4 regions of the Paenibacillus sp. PSB04 genome follow, and region 3 is predicted to be linked to each of the others. Evidence: riboswitches for the same ligand, from Rfam matches in the RefSeq annotation. Region 3 holds a riboswitch; each other region holds the start of a gene.
What was found. A riboswitch is a leader RNA that binds a small molecule or an ion and turns the genes downstream of it on or off. The one in region 3 is predicted to bind cyclic di-AMP.
Positions count from the first base shown of each region.

Region 1: another riboswitch for cyclic di-AMP. It lies ahead of K2F33_RS19955 (3D domain-containing protein); the one in region 3 lies ahead of K2F33_RS07010 (C40 family peptidase).
Region 2: another riboswitch for cyclic di-AMP. It lies ahead of K2F33_RS01860 (hypothetical protein); the one in region 3 lies ahead of K2F33_RS07010 (C40 family peptidase).
Region 4: another riboswitch for cyclic di-AMP. It lies ahead of K2F33_RS14555 (TrkH family potassium uptake protein); the one in region 3 lies ahead of K2F33_RS07010 (C40 family peptidase).

Region 1 covers NZ_CP081301.1:4,297,285-4,302,126, reverse strand. Annotated here, with positions in the region: gene K2F33_RS19965 (NADH:flavin oxidoreductase/NADH oxidase) at 1-806, opposite strand, end outside; gene K2F33_RS19960 (polysaccharide deacetylase family protein) at 1,079-1,921, shown strand; gene K2F33_RS19955 (3D domain-containing protein) at 1,994-2,653, opposite strand; cyclic di-AMP (ydaO/yuaA leader) riboswitch at 2,657-2,811, opposite strand; gene K2F33_RS19950 (amino acid ABC transporter ATP-binding protein) at 3,050-3,772, opposite strand; partial or broken gene K2F33_RS19945 (amino acid ABC transporter permease) at 3,759-4,415, opposite strand; gene K2F33_RS19940 (transporter substrate-binding domain-containing protein) at 4,588-4,842, opposite strand, start outside.
Region 2 covers NZ_CP081301.1:361,502-366,343, reverse strand. Annotated here, with positions in the region: gene K2F33_RS01880 (helix-turn-helix domain-containing protein) at 1-51, shown strand, start outside; gene K2F33_RS01875 (urease accessory UreF family protein) at 141-800, opposite strand; tRNA gene K2F33_RS01870 (tRNA-Leu) at 1,054-1,136, shown strand; gene K2F33_RS01865 (glutathione peroxidase) at 1,281-1,775, opposite strand; cyclic di-AMP (ydaO/yuaA leader) riboswitch at 2,086-2,296, shown strand; cyclic di-AMP (ydaO/yuaA leader) riboswitch at 2,419-2,593, shown strand; gene K2F33_RS01860 (hypothetical protein) at 2,729-3,118, shown strand; gene kdpF (K(+)-transporting ATPase subunit F) at 3,260-3,337, shown strand; gene kdpA (potassium-transporting ATPase subunit KdpA) at 3,408-4,842, shown strand, end outside.
Region 3 covers NZ_CP081301.1:1,441,336-1,446,177, reverse strand. Annotated here, with positions in the region: gene K2F33_RS07020 (M1 family metallopeptidase) at 1-330, shown strand, start outside; gene K2F33_RS07015 (hypothetical protein) at 341-1,183, shown strand; cyclic di-AMP (ydaO/yuaA leader) riboswitch at 1,457-1,594, shown strand; gene K2F33_RS07010 (C40 family peptidase) at 1,599-2,066, shown strand; cyclic di-AMP (ydaO/yuaA leader) riboswitch at 2,443-2,582, shown strand; gene K2F33_RS07005 (C40 family peptidase) at 2,586-3,077, shown strand; gene K2F33_RS07000 (GNAT family N-acetyltransferase) at 3,299-3,787, shown strand; gene K2F33_RS06995 (c-type cytochrome) at 3,952-4,311, shown strand; gene K2F33_RS06990 (4a-hydroxytetrahydrobiopterin dehydratase) at 4,395-4,700, opposite strand.
Region 4 covers NZ_CP081301.1:3,158,453-3,163,294, forward strand. Annotated here, with positions in the region: gene uvrC (excinuclease ABC subunit UvrC) at 1-96, shown strand, start outside; gene K2F33_RS14550 (CPBP family intramembrane glutamic endopeptidase) at 65-1,759, opposite strand; cyclic di-AMP (ydaO/yuaA leader) riboswitch at 2,018-2,161, shown strand; gene K2F33_RS14555 (TrkH family potassium uptake protein) at 2,229-3,569, shown strand; gene K2F33_RS14560 (potassium channel family protein) at 3,656-4,327, shown strand; gene K2F33_RS14565 (cation:proton antiporter) at 4,347-4,842, shown strand, end outside.

The sequences.
Region 1 (4,842 bases), 2.9 Mb from region 3:
TCCACCTGGTACCCCGAGCCGGCCTTCGGTCCGCCGTTCGATCCGATATGACCTTCACCGCCGGAGGAAATATGGAATACGTCCACGCCCGCATCCCGGTATCGTTGGCAGATTTCCGCGCAGTAATCGACGTCATAACCGCCGTCCACGTACTCCTTGGCTGACACTCTCATCAGAACAGGCATGTCTTCAGGGACCGCCTTCTTGACGGCTTTAACAACCTCTTCTCCGAACAAGGCCAGGTCTTTTCCATACGCATCGTCTCTTCGGTTGGTCAGCGGAGAATGGAACTGATGGATTAAATAGCCGTGAGCGCCGTGTATCTCCACGGTATCAAAGCCGGCTTCCACCGCGCGCCGGGCCGCTTCCCCATAGGCGGTAACCAGACTCTGGGCCTCTTCGGTGGACAAAGCTCTCGGAATTTTATATTTCTCGTCAAAACGGATGGCCGATGGGGCTACGGGCGGGTTCGCGTCCTCCGCCTTGCGGCCGGCATGGCCCAGCTGGATGCCGATCCTTGCGCCATGGGCGTGCACTTCGTCGACGATTTTGCGGTAAGCAGGGATCTGCCCGTCATCCCATATTCCCGTATCCCGGTTCGTAATCCGTCCGTCCGGGTGAACCCCCGTCATCTCTACGATAATCAATCCGGCTCCGCCGACTGCGCGGGATATATAATGGACATAATGCCAATTGTTAGGGATCCCGTCCTCAGCCTGTACCGAATATTGGCACATCGGAGGCATAACAATCCGGTTTTTCAGAGATAATCCTTTAAGTACATAAGGTGTAAATAGATCTGCCATTGCTTCGTGTCTCCTTTATGTTGTATGTGATTAAGCCTATATGACAACAGGGTTATATGATTGCAGCGCCGCCGTTTATCGTCCATACCTCGCGGTTACGGCCAACGTACAGCGACCGTAATCCATCAGTTCTATTATACACGCTTTGCCGAACGATATGAAAATGTGGCCAAGCAACTGATTTAAAGTAACATAATTGCATCAACATATGGACATAACAAGGATAAATCATGCTTTCGCTGTTTGTCCGCGGTGGAAAGGAGTCGAGACGGATGAAAAAGAAGCTGTTAAGCACATTGCTGTCTTCCCTGCTGATCTTGTTGTTGATCTGTCCTTGGCAGTCCGGGTGGCCGGCAGCCGCCGCTCAAGGCGGTGAACCCCCGGAACATCCGTCAGGTTCCGAACCTGCACGGGAAACCAGCAGCCGGGAGGCGAAAGAAAAGCGGAAGGAACAGCAGATCCTTACGCTCGGCCAGCTGATCAAAAAATATCCCGAAACGTTCAAAATTCACGGTCCGCGCGTCAAAGAGGTGGCCCTAACCTTTGATGACGTGCCGGATCCCAGATTTACTCCTCAGATCCTGGATGTGCTCAAAGCCCATCATATTAAAGCTACCTTTTTTGTGATGGGCAGCCGGGCGAAGAAGCATCCCGAGCTGGTCGAGCGCATCGTCCGTGAAGGACATGTGATCGGAAACCACTCCTATAATCATCCCGTGTTTCACAAATTAGAGATGGACGAATATGTAGCCGAGATTAAGCGGACGGAGAACACGCTTTACGGCATCGTCGGCTATAAGCCCAAGCTGATCAGGCCACCTTATGGAGACATCACGGAACGCCAACTGCGCTGGGCCAAGCAGCAGGGCTACAAAATCGTAAACTGGAACGTCGATTCGCTGGATTGGAAAGGAATCAGCAAGGAAGCGGTCAAGCGCAACGTGCTGTCCACCGTTGGGCAAGGCTCGATCATTCTTCAGCATGCGGGAGGCGGAACCACGTCCAATCTCAGCGGTACGATCGATGCCCTTCCGGACATTATTCAGACGTTGAAAAATAAAGGCTATTCATTCGTCACGCTGCCGAGGTTACTTCACGTTCCAAAAGACAAGTAACGCGCTGAGCGTACAAAAAAACCGGCTTGAGTACAAAAGCCGGTTTTTCCGTGTTATTATGAAAAGCTTGAACTATTTAATGAAGTACAGCTCAACGTCCTGGAACCCGAAGGCACTAACGCTTTCCGGGCTGCCCGGCACGAAAATGTCGATGCGTTTCCCCTTAATCGCACTGCCGGTATCCTTAGCTGTCGCTACGAAGGCTTTCTTCGGAAGGCCTTGGAAGCTGTGACCGGTAACCAGCACTTTCGTTCCCAACGGGATAACGGAAGGGTCAACCGCGATCGTTCCCAGCTTCAGCGGGTTGCCGAAGTAGTCCACTGCGCCCCACTTGCCGTTTTCGCTAGCGGCAGATGAATAAGCCGTAGCTCGGACGTCGAGTGTTTTGGAGTAATTGAAGGTTTTACCCCATGCTTCCACAACTTTGTCATCGCCGTTGACGTTCAGGGAAGCTGCTGTGATGATGGAGCCGCTGTCCTCTGCGGCAAATGCCTTGGCTGTGCTTGCTCCTGGAACGTTTAATTTCAGGCCTGGATAAATATTGGTTGCTTCTACGCTCGGATTTGCATTCATCAGCTGATTCAAATTAACGCCATATTGTTTAGATAATGTATAGAAGGTATCTCCATCCTTCGCTACATGGACCGAGTCCGCAAACGTGGGTACCGCTTGTACCGCCAGAGAAATGCCGATGATGGCTGCAAGTGTCTTGATTCCTTTAAATCTTTTCATGGTTCCTCCTTAAGTCGTGATGCCTGCGAAGTTAGCTGTCGGATTCGGATTGAGGAGACAACCCTACGCCCTATTGGTGCGATTCACCCCAAGCGTACTATGTACACAAATTACATCCCCCGCACTTTACCTTAGAAAAGTTTCGGCTCAACAAATATATCACAATTTTGTAACCTGTGCGCATGAAAATGTTACCAATCCAAAAGCCTTGAATTATCAGGCTTTATTTAGGGTTGTTAGCTGACTTAAGTAAGGGAGCAGCAGCTCAATTCCTTTTAAAATAGTTACAAAATCCTCATTCATTTTAACAATTTATTCATGAAAAGGTACATAAAAAGCCCTGGATGAGTAATATTCTCGTCCAGGGCTTTATCATTTTTATATGCAGGCACTTTGTCAAAGAACCTTGCTCAGAAAATCTTTCGTGCGGCTGTTTTGCGGGTTACCGAACACTTCCGCAGGCGTCCCCTGCTCGACGATTTGTCCGCCGTCCATAAAGACGATCCGGTCGCCGACTTCCCGGGCAAACCCCATTTCATGGGTTACGATAACCATCGTCATGCCGCCCTCCGCAAGCTTCTTCATGACCTCCAGCACTTCGCCGACCATTTCCGGGTCCAGGGCCGAAGTCGGCTCGTCAAAGAGCATGACGTGGGGCTGCATGGCCAGCGCCCGCGCGATGGCGATCCGCTGCTTCTGCCCGCCTGACAGCTGGGACGGATACGCATCCTTCTTGTCGGATAATCCGACCGTGCGCAGCAGGTCAAGGGCAATCCGTTCCGCCTCGGCCGGCGGCTGCTTTTTCACCTTAACCGGGGCCAGCATGAGGTTCTGCAGCACCGATTTATGCGGGAACAGATTGAAATGCTGGAACACCATGCCCATTTTTTCGCGGGTGGCATTGATGTTGTGGCGTTTGTCCGTAATCGGCTCGCCTTCAAACGTGATCTGCCCCCCTGTTGGCGTTTCGAGCAGATTCAGGCAGCGGAGAAAGGTACTTTTCCCCGAGCCGCTGGGGCCAATCACGACGAGGACCTCGCCTTTGGCGATGTCGATGTCGATCCCTTTCAGAATCTCCAGCTTGCCGAACGATTTGCGCAGATCTTTAACGCTGATCATCGGTATTCAACCTCCTTTCGAATACCCCCAGCAGCTTGGACAGGGTGAACGTCATAATGAAGTAGATGGCCGCAATGACCAGCAGCGGACTGAGGTAATCATACGTAATCCCTTGGATAGCCCCCGACTGGTACATCAAGTCGGTGACGCCGATAAACGATACGATGGATGATTCCTTGATAATCGTAATAAACTCATTGCCGATGGCCGGCAGCACGCTTTTTACAGCTTGGGGCAGCACGATGTACCGCATCGTCATGCTGCGCGTCATTCCCAGGGAACGGGCCGCTTCCGACTGGCCCCGGTCCACCCCCTGGATTCCGGCACGGAACACTTCCGCAAGGTACGCGGAGCTGTTAATGGACAACGTAATTGCACCGGACTCGATCGGCGTAAATTTGACCCCGAAGGCCACGAGGCCGTAGTGAATAATAAACAGCTGAACAACCATCGGGGTACCGCGGAGAACTTCCACCCATACCGAACCGATTAGCTTCGGCAGCCAAAAGCGGGACATCCGCATCAAGGATATAATAATGCCCAGCACGAAGCCGCAGATGACACCGATGGCCGCCAGGAGCAGTGTATACTGGATACCTGTCGCAAAATACGTCCGGTAATCCCAAAAAACGGAGAACATATTCATAAAGACCCAAGAACCTCCTTTGTCATCATACCTGCCTGTCCCATCCTTTCCCTGTATACAACAGATCGGGACATATTTGAAACAAGGTACCCATCATTGAACAGAAAAAATAGCGAATTCGCTTCGCTATTTTATCCGATGTATAAAATGAGAACAGACAGCTTAACCTCTATTTCTGTGCAGCCAAATCGCTCGCTTCGGCGACGTACTGCTCAATCTTGTTTTCGGATTTCAGACGGTCCAGCGTTTTATTGATTTGGTTCACGAGCTCGGTGTTGCCTTTTTTGATCCCGATCGCGTAGCCGTCTTCCTTATAATCAGGAACCGCATCCGCAATTACCAAACCTTTGACGTTCTTGATGTATGCTTCGGCAACCGGCTTCTCCATGATGGAGGCATCCACGCGGCTCGAATTCAGCTGCAG
Region 2 (4,842 bases), 1.1 Mb from region 3:
GAGTACATCAAGTTTGTGGAATACCGGAAGAACCAGTCCCGCGATCAGTAAGATGAAGGTCAAGTACATACATGGGAACAGAAAAGGCACTTCGCTGCGGCAGGGCAGAGCGGAGTGCCTTTGTGGTGTTGTTAAAGAGATCACGAGGCGATATGGGAGTCGTTCTCCTGGATATTAAAAAGGTCTGTGGGCAGGGAATCTTTCTCCGCTGTCCATGCGCGCTCCATTTCAGCCGTCCATTTGCCGGCCAACGCTTTGGCGTCGTGAGGCGGAATGCTCAGCGAGCGGGCAGCGAGCTGGATGCATGTGCAGACCGCAGATTGCATATAGCCATAAACGGTGTGGTCGCGGCTGGACCCGAGCTGATAGTTGACATAGGCATGCGCCGTGGCCAGGCAGACGGGAGACAGCTCCTTCTGCGCGAGTTCGTCAAGAACCTTCAGATTGAGCCAGGGGTACAGGGCCTGGGCCAGTTTCAAAAGTCTTCTGCCCCGTTGGCGCACCGCTTCATCATTTTCATGGGCAGCGATTCCTCCGAGGATGTACCGGTCAATTCGGGCGATCTGACGGATATCCCGTTGGTCGGCAGCTGCGTAAATCGCCTGAATGGCCGCGCCGTCTTGGCGGACCAAACGATTCATCATCGGATGAAGGATGAACCCTTCCAGCTCTTCCTGGCTCTGGATGCGCCCTTCTGCAATTCGGGTTTGGAGGTCAAACACATGGCTGAAGCCTCCGACCGACAAGTCGTTATCCAGCGTTTGCACGTAATCGAGCAGTTTGGTGCTTTTGTCGTTCAACGCGGTCACCTCCATATTATTGTGGTAATAAATATTACATGAATTGCGAAGTGAAATCATCGATCACTATTATTTGTAAGTTAATATTACATAAATATTGTGGTTTGTCAATGTTAGGGCGACTTGATCTCTGTTTTTGTTGTTTGATGTGTTATATAATATTACATGTATGGTGTTTTAATGTATTTCCCTTTACAATTCGGATGATTTTGTGTATAATAAAAAAGTTCGCTAAATGAACTTTGGATATTATGCGGTAGTGGTGGAATGGCAGACACGCTATCTTGAGGGGGTAGTGGGCGTACGCCCGTGGAGGTTCGAGTCCTCTCTACCGCATCTATGAACACAGAAAGAAGCTTCCTTGGAGAAATCCAGGGGAGCTTCTTTTTTTGCTTATTGCATTTTCGTATATTTCGGGGTCCCGCAAAGCTAGTGAATTCGGATCGCAGCAAGTAGCGTTATTTTGTAGGGCTGATTTGCCTATTCGCTTTTTCCGGATGCAAGCAGCTTGCGGATGTCGTTTTCGATTTTGTCCGGTGTCGTTTTGGGCGCGTAACGCTTGATGACCCTGCCCTTGGAGTCGACCAGGAACTTGGTAAAGTTCCACTTGACCGCTTTCGATCCGAGCACGCCCGGCGCTTCCCGGGTCAGGTATTGAAACAGTGGATGGGCGTTGCTGCCCTTGACGTCGATCTTCTCAAACATCGGGAACGTGACCCCGTAATTCATCTGGCAGAATTCGCCGATCTCCTCGCTGGTACCGGGCTCCTGATTGGCAAACTGGTTACTCGGAAAACCGAGAATTTGAAAATGATGGTCGCGGAACTCGTCGTACAGCTCCTGCAGCCCGCGAAACTGCGGCGTAAATCCGCATTTGCTGGCCGTGTTCACGATCAGCAGCACGTCACCTTCATATTCCTTTAACGATACCTCTTTGCCGCGCAGCGTGTTCACTTGAAAATCATAGACGCTCACTGCCATCCTCCTCCTTTTGTGCTGCTATGAATCATCATCCAGCCGAAGCATTTACCAAGCACACAATTTAATTTTAAACGATTGAACTGTAATGTCAATGCGGATATTCCTGCGAGCCAGTGTCCCCGAATGACCTGGATTCCATAAATGCGCCAAATCGGGAGCATGGAAGAGGTAGAAGTCAAAAAGCCAAAATGTAAGCGCTAATAAGGTCCTGAATGTTCCAAAATTCGCGGTTCATGATTTTTAGACTGCCTTTACAGCTTGGAAGGAGCGGGTGTATGATTCAGAGCGTATTCAATACAGTTTCCATTACTAATCGCTGAGTTTCCGCAAAAAAGCGCGGAAATCGGGGGAACCAAACGCGTGCCATGGAGCAGCGAACCGGTGTGAGAGTCGGGGGTCTGCTGCCAGCCGCAGGGGTGAATCCCGGCTACGGATGCCATGGATCCGGCCGGGTAGAGCGACTCTCACCGCTCGAATCCGTCAGCTAACCTCGTAAGCGTCGTTTGAGAGAGGAATGATGAAACTTGCGACCCGAATAAACTTTCGGATCACAGGGGGATCAGCTGGCCTCTGTGTTTTTTTTACCCTTTTTTAGCTTACTGGAACAAAAGAGAGCATTCATCACAATCACATACACTTATCAATAACGCTTAATTTCGGCCGGAAAGGGCCGGGAGCGGGGGAACCACAGCGGCCGCCTGGAATGGAAGCCGCCGGGGTGAATCTTTCCGGTACGGTAAGTACCGGAAGGTAGGGCGACTCTCACGCCCGAATCCGACAGCTAACCTCGTCAGCGTAACGGGAGAGGCAGCACTTATCGTGCGCATTTTGAATATAGGACGATCCTATTCATATTCGTCCAAATTCAAGAAGCCGCGGGAAAGGTCCTTCTTTCCCTGCGGCTTCTTTTGCGTATTCGCGGCTGCCGCACAGGAGGAGCCTTTGAAATGGACAACGTCGTCATCGTGACCGCGCCGAACGAGGCGGGACGCAATTTTATCAAGCTGCTGATGTATTGGAAGAGGCCCTTTGCCGTTCTGACCAACAGTGCCCGGGAGGAACGCCTCTTGAGAAAAATGGGGGTGCAGCAGATCATCCGGCTGAATACGAATCACGCGGAGGATTGGGTGGTGCCCGAAATAGAGGTCGGCAAAATCTTTCTGTTTGAAAGCAGCCTCAACCTGACCTGCCGCTATTTGCAAATCTGCCGTCCCTGGACGTCGGAACCGGTATATGTCATTACGCAGAGGGGCAGCTCACCCGGCATTTACCGGGGGCTTGGTGCAGATCACATCATTTATACCTTAAACGGCGAAGTCGGATTTTTACTGAAATAAAGATGATTCTAACCATGCAAAGGAGAGACCGGAAACGATGATGGATGTATATATGATACTTGCGCTCGCTGCCACCTTTGGCGTGTTCTTGTTATTTCTTCATTGGTGCGGCCGAGTGGTGGAAGAAGGGGGCAAAGACCAATGATTGTCGTTGGGGCATTCGCCGTGCTTGTCTTTATCTATTTGGTTTACGCCTTGATCCATCCGGAAAAATTTTGACGGGGAATTTTAAATCTGTAAGCCTTAAGGGGCCAAAGCAGAACATGCTCGTAAGAGGGGGAAGCCAGCCTTGGATATTTTGCAAATTTGTATCGTCATTTTCGTGCTCCTGCTGCTCGTGAAGCCGGTAGGCACTTACGTATATCATATATTCTCCAATGAACCGAACCGGACGGACCGGATTTTCGGCGGCGTGGAAAGAGTTTTATACCGGATCATCGGGCTGAAGCAGCGGGGCAGCATGAATTGGAAAAAGTACGCGCTCAGCATGATCGCAACCAATATCTTTCTGGTAGCGATCAGCTATATATTGCTGCGAACGATGGGCGCCCTTCCGGGCAACCCGAGCGGCATCGGCAATATGGAGGCTAGCCTGTCCTTCAACACGGTCATCAGCTTTATGACGAACACGAACCTCCAGCATTACAGCGGAGAGAGCGGCATGTCTTATTTTGGCCAAATGATCGTCATCACGATGATGATGTTTACCTCGGCAGCCTCGGGCCTGGCTATCGCTATTGCTTTTATGCGCGGCATCACCCGCAGGGGTGAGGGGCTCGGGAACTTCTTCGAGGATTTTATCAAGGCGCATGTCCGCCTGTTCGTGCCGCTTGCCCTCATCGTAACCCTGGTGCTGGTCGGGCTCAAAGTGCCGCAGACGCTGGAGCCGATGCGGGCCGTGCAAACGCTGGGAGGCGGCGTGCAGCAGATTCCGCTGGGTCCTGTGGCCTCGCTGGAATCGATCAAGCACCTCGGAACGAACGGGGGAGGTTTCTTCGGCGTCAATTCGGCCCATCCGTTCGAGAACCCAAGCCCGCTGACCAACGTGATCGAAATTCTCAGCATGTGGACGATTTCGGCGTCACTGCCTTACACGTTCGGACGGTTCGCCCGGAACAAGAAGCAGGGCTGGATGATTTTCAGCGTCATGATGACGCTGTTCGTAGCGTTCCTGTGCCTGACGTATTTCTCGGAAAAAGCCGGCAACCCGCTGATCAACCAGCTTGGCATCAACAGCTCGGGCGGCAGCATGGAAGGCAAGGAGGTGCGCTTTGGCATCGCGCAGTCCGCGTTGTTCACAACCGTCACCACCGCCGCAACGACGGGGTCGGTCAACAACATGCATGATACGCTGACGCCGCTGGGAGGACTTGCGCCCTTGGCCGAAATGATGCTGAACGTCGTGTTCGGCGGCAAGGGGGTCGGTTTCGTCAATATGATCATGTATGCAATCCTCGGCGTATTTATCTGCGGCCTGATGGTTGGCCGGACGCCGGAATTTCTGGGCCGGAAGATCGAAGCCCGGGAGATGAAGCTGATCGCGGTGGCGATTCTGATGCATCCCTTCATTATTCTTGCGCCGACGGCGATTTCGTTTATGACGCATCTGGGTACCGACGCCTTCTCCAATCCTTCGTATCACAGCTTGAGCCAGTCGCTCTATGAGTTCACCTCCTCGGCGGCGAATAACGGCTCCGGGTTCGAGGGATTGGCAGACAATACCG
Region 3 (4,842 bases):
GATAAGGAATCGGCGCAGCCCCGGTACGATTCTTTGGTGAAGGTCAGCAAAAAGGGCGGCGATCTGCCGCAGGTGCCGATACTGTTCACGTTTACGGACGGGCATCAGATCAAAAAGGTTTGGGACGTAAAGAACGCCAGCACCCAGTTCAAGCTGACATACAGCTCCCCGCTGGCCTGGGCCATGATCGATCCCGGCTATACGATCGTGCTGGAAAACAAACATGTGAACAACTACCTGAAGGCGGACATGGATCATAAAGTGCTCCTCCGCTGGAACGTAAGCATTACCAAGCTGATTGAAACCCTGCTTGGAAGTCTGTCCTGGTGAGGTGAGAGCAGTGAAATCCTATATTGTTAACGGTTGGAAAAGCGTCAAAGACCAATTTTATGTCATGATCATCATGTTCCTGTACCAGCTGCTCTGGGGCTACTTCCTGTACCGTCTGATCGATTCGGCGGTCGTGCCGCTGCTGATGCGGTATCCCGATCCCCCGCCGACCGAACTCAGCCAGGTCCTCTATTATGTAGAGGGACAGATGAGCTTGACGCAAAGCAGCACCGTGCATACTTACCTTTGGGTTCTCCTGGGAATGGTCGCCCTCCGCATGCTGCTGACCCCATTTATCCACGCGGGCATCTTCTACGGCCTGCACCGGGAGCATCAGGGGGAACGCGGACTGTTTTTCTTCCAGGGCATGAAGCTGCACGGCAAAACGGTATTTCTTTTTCACCTGATCGAATGGGTGCTTATCGCCGCTCCGTTATACTGGATGATCCCGAAGATGTATCCCATCCTGCTCAGCGCGATCCAAAACCATGCCCAGCTGCTTCACTGCATCCCGTACATTGCAGTCTGGCTTCTGTACTGCTACATCGTCCATCAGATGATTCTGTTCATGCAGTTTGGCAAAACCGGTGGAACCAGCATGTTCTCCTCGCTCTGGATCTGCCTGCGAAGCGCGCTGCCGGTCATCGGCATATCCGTTCTGCTGGGCGCGGTCAGCCTGCTCTTGTATGGCATTACCAGCAGCGTCTCTCTGATCTGGGCAGGGCTTGCCACCCTGATTATCCAACAGGGCTACCATATGGTCAGCTGTATCTTTAAATTATGGAATATCTCCTCCCAATATGATTTGTGGCATCAGCAAATGAACCGTACGAAAAAAAATATTTCGGAATAGTTAAAATTTTGTCATCACTTTAATCCGCTGATAAAAGAAGAACCCCGTCTCTTTCTGTTGAAAAGAGGCGGGGTTTTTGTTGTAAAATGATTGTTAACCATTTGCCAAAGTATAAATCCTCTGTTAAAATAATCCGAGTACGAACTTAGTAACAACTTTGTAATCTTTGCTGTAACGATTTTGACTTTGCTGTAACTGATTTCATCATTTGTCCGTTCATTTGATTGGTATGTACGATTATAGGTAACTTGTCAGCATGTCCATTTCCGGTGCAATCATCACGAGCCGAATTCCCGGGCACCAGGAAGCGGGGGATCCAATTTTGGGTGAATTGATCTCGCTACAGAGGGATCATAGGGGACCTTCTACCGAATCCTTAAGCTAACCTCGCAGGCATTGGAAGGGGTTTATTTTTTTGAAGAAGAAGTTGGCAGCCGCAGCGCTGGGCCTTACACTTGCGTTCTCCATGGGCACCGGCAGCGTATTTGCGGATTCATCTCTGAATCACATCGTTAACAACACGATCGGCGTTTCTTACAAAACCGGCGGAACAACTACGAACGGCTTCGATTGCTCCGGTTTTACCCGTTACGTGTACCAAAAGCTGGGGTTAAACCTCCCGCGTGTATCCGCTGCGCAGTATAAAACAGGTACCGCTGTTTCCAAAAGCCAGCTGAGAGCAGGAGACCTGGTTTTCTTTAACACCCTAGGCGCAGGCGTTTCCCATGTCGGCATTTACATCGGCAACGGAAAATTCGCGCACGCGTCCTCTTCGAAAGGCGTTACCATCAGCAAACTGAGCCAAAGCTACTACGCCAACCGCTACGTTGGCGCCAAACGGGTCATGAGTACGGCCAAATATCAAGCTGCGGTTTACAATTGATTATCTCTCGAAAACAATGCATATCCATAACAACCCGCGCCGCTGATTTTTGCCGAAATCGCCCCGCGGGTTTGTTGTTACTTATTAGACGTACGAACCACCGAAAAGGTAACAGCATTTCAAAAATTTTTTTTACACGAGTAAATCCACGGTTTTCTCCTGTTTTTTCCACCCTTGTCATTTCTTTTACCCACTCGTCCAACAAATAAACATCATTTCCTATAAATTTTCCTACAAATCTTCTTTTTCTGTTAGAAACAATTGCCAAAGTCCGATTCCTTTGTTACAATAGTCCCAGCGATAGTAACAACTTTGTAATCTTTACCTGATACAAAGTTGCGAACGAATAAGAAGTAACAGGGAATGATACATAGTGTAAAAGTTCATGCCGAATTTCCTCACACTAAGGAAAGCGGGGGAACCAGTTATGGGTGAATTGATCTTGCTTCAGAGGGATCATAGGGGGCCTTCTACCGAATCCTTAAGCTAACCTCGCAGGCGCCGGAAGGGGTATTTTACTTGAAGAAGAAGCTTGCAGCAGCAGTCATGAGTTTCGCCATCGTGCTCACGGTCGGCACAGGAAGCGCTTTCGCGGATTCCAAGATGGATAAAGTGATCGACAGTGCGATCGGAACCAAGTACAGAACGGGCGGAACCACAACAAGCGGATTTGACTGCTCGGGATTTACAATGTATGTATTTGATCAATTGGGCATCGATCTGCCCCATCAATCTGGTTCCCAGTTCAGCATGGGTTCGGCCGTATCCCGCAGTGATCTGAGAGCAGGCGACTTGGTATTCTTTAATACATCGGGAGCCGGAGTATCCCATGTCGGAATTTACGTCGGCGACGGAAAATTCGCACATGCCTCCACTTCTCGCGGTGTGATCATCAGCTCTCTGAGCGACAGCTACTACGTCAACCGCTACGTTGGCGCCAAACGAATCATGAGTACGGATAAATACAAAACCGCCGCCGTCGATTCCGAGGACGTTGATGACGTCCAGTAATGCAGGTAAAGCAAGGGTACGAGATCCCGTAGAATGAGATTTTTGCCGAAATCTCCTTTTGCGGGATTTTTTGCGGACAGAAATGGGTAACCTTTCCATTCTCGCCCGCTACTCCTCATTTACCCCTCTATTCCGAAATTAAACAGATATCTGGGACAATCCGGAATATTTTTTCTCTAATGTTCAAATCCTACAGGGAGGTCTGGAAGGGAGATCTGCACATGAACCTCCAACATGAGAGCTTCATGATCGTTCCCATGACCCGGGAGCATGCTGAGACCGTCTGCAGCTGGGTGTACGAACCTCCATACGATTTATACGGCTGGCTGCCGTGGGATCAGATGGAGGCGCTTGGCGTCGAATTTGGTGATCCTGAGGTGAGGCAAAGCCAATATGTGTCCGTCCTGGATGCTGAACATACCTTGTGCGGGTTCGCGCAGTTCTTTCCCTTGGCAGGCGTGACCCGGCTTGGTGTTGGCATGCGGCCTGATTTATGCGGCCAGAGGCTGGGTAAGAGCTTTATGCAGGCTGTGATCGGCGCAGCCCGTGAAAAACGGCCTGGGGACGAAATCGACCTTGAAGTGCATACATGGAATAAGCGAGCCATCCGGGCTTACGGGAAGTCGGGGTTTGTCATCGCTGATACCTACCCCAAGCTGACCCCTGAAGGTGAACAGCTGTTTCACTGTATGGTCTATGAAGGGATCTAACTTGAAAATTCCATCATCATAAAAATGGTACAAATTTGTGTATTTTTGGTGGCCCCAAGTTTGGATTCGTTTGCTTTTTTGACACAAACTATTTGATGTGATGGCTTGTTCCGTTATAATGAAGGAATGAAGAATGACAGTTTACATAGAAAGGACGAAAACGGATGCAAAAATGGATCATGAGCGGTGTATTAACGATCGCAGTGGTTATGGCAATTGTGCTCATGTTTACGCTTCCAGGCAAAGAGCAGGTGGCGGAAGAAGAGAAGCCGACCATGCCGGAAGTTACGATGGACGCCGCAGCGGCTGAATCTACGATTAAAGCGCAAGGCTGCATTAGCTGTCACGGGGATCAGCTTCAGGGTGCCGTAGGCCCGAACCTTCAAAAGATCGGAAGCCAACTGTCCGCTGAAGAGATTTACACCATTATCACTAAAGGTAAAGGCGGCATGCCATCCTTTAAAGACAAGTTGAAAGCTGAAGAGATTGCCAATGTGGCCCAGTGGCTGGCTGAGAAGAAATAAAAGTTGTAACGCATACAGAAACACGCTTTGGAAGAACGGGACGTTCATCGCAAAGCGTGTTTTTATTTGCTGCATTATTCTCGTTACCTTTTTTCGCCGGAACGCATTTTTTCGAACAGTTCGTTAAATTGGTGGGCCTCCTTGACATCCAGGGACGTAATCCCGCCTTCATCCCATGAAGTCAAACGCAGCGTCACATTTTTATAATCAATCGTAATAAAGGGGTGGTGGCCAAAAGCCTCTGAAATGGCCGCAACCTCATCCACAAAGGAAATGCCCTTCATGAAATTGGAGAAAACGTATTTGCGCACAATCCAGCGGCCCTCTTCAAGCTCCCAGCCTTCCAGCTTAGACAAATGCGTTTCTACTTCTTCTTGCGTATATACCATTCTTCCGTTCCTCCCTGAAACCTAACATCCCCGAGGTTCACCAGGATGTGTCATTAATGTATGCTCGGGCGAAAAACCTTTACCCATTGTATTCATCCCTGAATGTAATCATGCTTCTCCAAGGAGAGTACATACGAATAAT
Region 4 (4,842 bases), 1.7 Mb from region 3:
ATAAAAGAGGCCCGGATTGAAGACTTCCGGCCTCTCTCGATCGGCGACAAGCTCGCCGGACAAATTATAGCAGCCCTTCAGGAGGAGGAGTCGTAGCATACGGCTTCTCCTTCTTTTTGCCGTAAAACAGGTAAATGACCCAGGCGACGATAAACGGCATGACGCAGGTGACCACGCCCGCCAAAATGTTCGTCAGATCCCCCATGCTGAACAAGCTGAAGCTCATCAGGATACTGTCGAACACGACGTGGGCGAACATGACCGCGATGTAGCCGTGACGCAGGAAGATCAAGCTGAACAGGAGACCGATGAACAGGAGCTCAATCGGCCGGGTGTATATCGGGTAGATCGGGTACAGCGTATGGCCGAAGGCCCAAATCAGCGTCGGAATGACGCAGGCGACAAATGTGTTCCTTACGATTTTCTTCAGCATCGGTATGCCGAACAGGCGGTACACGGCTTCCTCGGAGATGCCGGCCATCCAGGCCATGATCGGCAGCATCCACGGATACAGCATGTTATACGGGGACTGCGAGGCGTCCGTCGTGGACCAGCTGTGGATCGTCCGGTCCAGGACGAGATAGATCACCGACTGCGCCCCCATCAGGATAAACGCCCACAAATACCCGGTGAACATGCTGTGGAGCACGTAACGCCCATATCCAGGCTCTTTGGCGCGGGCCCAGGCGTTGTAACCGGCTTTGCGCCATAGTCCGTCCCCGCCGACCAGGGAGAAATACAGGAGCACCGTCATGGCTATGCTCAGGATCACCTGAACGACCATGGCCGCGATGATCCCGAACTGGGAGAAGCCTTCCGCTTCCAGCACTGGCAGCATGTTATAAGTCGTCAGCAATGAGACAACAAAATAAAACAAGGACAAAAACAGCCCGCGTGCAAAGGAGGTGTACCGCCGCGTCAGTGCACTGTAAATGATGGCGAGAATGCCGAGCACGATCGTAAACAGTCCGTATCCCAGCATGGTCAGCATCGTGGCGCTTTTGGTCTGCTTCTCTACATAAGCCGTATGAGCGGATGGGACCGAAAATCCAGGGAGGAAGGAGTGAAGCTCCCCATCCTCAAAGGCAAACTTGAATTCCAACTGCGATTCCCCGATGTGCGAGGAGGAGTCGGTATAGATCAATCCGGGCTCATCCTTGCCGCTCGATACTTTCAGGGAGCCGGTGTTATAGCCCAGCTTCTGCAGCCAGGACGAGGCGATTTCCTCTTTATCCTCCAGCGTCATGTTGCCTTCCACAATTCTCAGTTTCTGCTTGCGCATGGTTTCGTTCGATTCAGCCATCGCGGCAGCATACTTGGAGTACGGAGGCGTGATGGAAAACCCGACGACCTTGCCCGTGTTCATATGTACGTCTACATTGACATATCCCTGATCGCTCGACTCGGGCAGCCGCACCCGGAACACGTCATAAGGATACTTCGATTCGTATTTCTTGTTATATTCGTTAAGAAGCTTCTCTCTGGATAAATAACCGTAAAGGTCCGATTCCGACTGGTACGTGACGAGCGGCTTATCTGCAATGCCTGTTTGAATAGTCAACCGGTCCGAGGCAAACGCTTTGGCGGCTGCTTCCGCCTCCGATTTGCTGATGACCTTGGTCGTTTGCCCCTCTAGCGTCTCCGAGCTCGTCTGCGGAAACACTTGTACAAAAAAGAATAAAATAAGGCCGATGACCCCCAAAATGCCCAGCCATTTATAATTGGCCCTGATTTCCAGCGGCTGGTTTAACCGGTCCATGAAATCCCCCCTTGAATGTGATAAAGATACCATTCCCCCCAATACAGTACGGTAAACATAACATAGAAGATTCGCCCAAAACCAGTATACCCTGAAAATAGTGGTGAAAAAACGATGAAAATCAAGGAAAGCCATCGAAAAGAGAAGATAACCGCAGACCGTGTCCACCTGCATTGCGAATCAGGCTGTTTTCCATCCAATTCATCAGAAAAAGGCCTTTGTGAAGTCCTACAATAAAGATTATAATTTTGATGCAAATGAATAAGAACGCCGAATTTCCAAGTGAAAACGGGGGAACCAATTTTTTGGGGTGAATTTCGTTGGATGTTTTAGTCCGCGAATAGGGCAACCTGTGCATGCCCGAATCCGTCAGCTAACCTCGTAGGCGTCGTGCATGCAGGAGCCAAACCGAAAGGCATTGGATTTCCGATGCTTTTTTTCTTTTGACTTTTTTAAAGAGGTGAATGTATTGATTGGGAAATGGAAGTGGTTCCGGCTGGCCCCTCCGCAAATATTAACTCTGGGTTTTGCGGCCATTATTTTGATCGGAGCCATACTGCTCACCTTGCCGATTTCGAACACGACGGGAAAACCGCTGAGTTTTATTGATGCCTTGTTTACGGCAACCTCGGCGACCTGCGTGACCGGTTTGGTTGTCAAAGACACGGGGCTGTACTTCAGCACGTTCGGCCAAGTAGTCATTATGCTGCTGATTCAAGTCGGGGGACTCGGCTTTATGACGATGGCTACCCTGGTTGCCCTGGCTTTCAAGCGCCGGATTTCACTCCGGGACCGGCTCCTGCTGCAGGAAGCGATGAATCAGAATACGATGGAAGGCATCGTCCGTCTGATCCGGAAAGTCATATTTTTTTCGTTGACGATCGAAGGCTGCGGAGCACTGCTGCTTGCCATCCGGTGGTCGTTCGATATGCCTCTTGGAAAAGCGATCTATTTTGGAATATTTCATGGCGTGTCCATGTTCAATAATGCGGGATTTGACCTGTTCGGCCATTTTAACAGCTTGACGGGATTTGTATACGATCCGCTCGTCAATTTTGTCGTGATGTTTCTGATCGTATCCGGCGGCATCGGCTTTATCGTCATGTCCGATCTGGTGGATTACCAGGTACACCGGAAACTGTCGCTCCACAGCAAAGTGGTGCTGTCCATGACCGGTGCCCTGATTGTGGTCGGAGCAGTCGTCATCTTTATCTTTGAATTCACGAATCCCAAGACGCTCGGTTCGCTGAATTGGGGTGGCAAAATTCTCGCCTCGCTGTTCCAGTCGGTCACGCCGCGGACGGCAGGGGCGAATACGCTGAACTTGGCAGATATGCGCCAGGCATCGCAATTTTTCACGATCATTCTGATGTTTATCGGCGCGTCGCCGGGCTCTACCGGGGGCGGGATCAAGACCACGACGTTCACCATCCTCGTCGGTGCGGTGATCGCGATGATCCGCGGCCGCGACGATATCGTCCTGTACCGGTACCGTTTGGCGCAGGAGCGGATTTTCAAAGCGTTGACCATTACCTTTCTGGCCTTGTTTCTGGTGGTCGGCGTATCGATGATTCTGTCCACAACAGAAGACAGCAGCTTTTTGATGATCCTGTACGAGACGACTTCGGCTTTCGGCACCGTAGGATTATCGCTCGGGCTGACGCCGCATTTGTCCTTGATCGGGAAAATCCTGATCTGCCTGACGATGTTTGCCGGCCGTCTTGGGCCGCTGACCTTCGCCTACGCGCTTGGTCCGAAGAAGGGCAAGGAGCTGTACCGTCATCCCGAAGGTAAGATCATTATCGGGTAAGGAATTTGGGTGATTCAAAGTTTCAATATTGTTATAAGAACCATATATAGAACCAACATTAAAGGATAAGGAGCATCTGGAAAGAAATGAAAACACAGCAGTTTGTCGTGATCGGTTTAGGGAGGTTCGGCTCAAGCTTGGCCATGGAGCTTATGGATCTGGGTTATGAGGTGCTTGGGGTAGACATCAATGAAGAAGTGGTCAATGATATGAGCGAGCATCTGACCCACGCCGTGGTGGCGGATGCAACCGATGAGGAGGTTCTCAAATCGCTGGGAATCCGCAATTTTGACTGCGGAATCGTGGCGATAGGGGACGATATCCAGATGAGCATCCTGGCCGCAATCCTGCTGAAGGAACTCGGCGTTCAGACCGTAGTGGCGAAGGCCATCTCCATGCTGCACGGCAAAGCCTTGTCCAAGCTGGGCGTGGACCGGGTAATCTTTCCGGAGCGGGACATGGGCATCCGGGTGGCGCACCAGCTCGTGACGCCGAATTTGCTGGATTACATTGAGCTGTCCAAAGATTACAGCATCGTGGAGATGACCGTACCGCAATGCCTGAACGGGAAGACGCTGAGCGAAGTCAATACGAGAGCCCGGTACGGATGCAGCATTGTTGCGCTCCATCGTACCGAGGGAGTCATCGTCGCGCCGACGGCGATGGACCAGCTGCATGCGGGCGACATCATGGTCATCATTGGCTCCAACAGCAATATCGACCGCTTCGAGAGCGAAGCGGTGAACGTCAAGTCATAAATCCGGAAGTGAGACAGACATGGAATCCCCGACGACCGAAATTATTCATCACATTTTAATACTGCTGCTGTTTATCATTGCCGTCGGCATGCTGTCCGGAAGACTGGCCTCCTGGCTCAGGCTTCCGGACGTTGCTGTGTTTATCGTGGCAGGCATGCTGCTTGGGCAGGGGCTGCATCTGATCAACGAAACAAGCAGCTCCCTCATCAACCAGCTGATCCTCACCGTTGGGTCGGCGCTTATTCTGTTTGACGGCGGCCGTAACCTGAAGCTGAGCGGGCTGCGGAAGGTATGGATCACACTTTCTATGCTGAGCGTTCCCGGCGTTATCGTCACGACCTTGATCGTCGGAGCTGCCGTGCATTACCTGTTCGGGCTGGACTGGCTCGTAGCCTTCCTGGCCGCCGCCGTCATTGCCTCGACTGACCCCGCTTCGATCATTCCTGTGTTCAAGCAGGTAAAGATCAAGGAAAGGGTCCGGGAGACGGTGGAGAGCGAGTCTGCCTTCAACGATG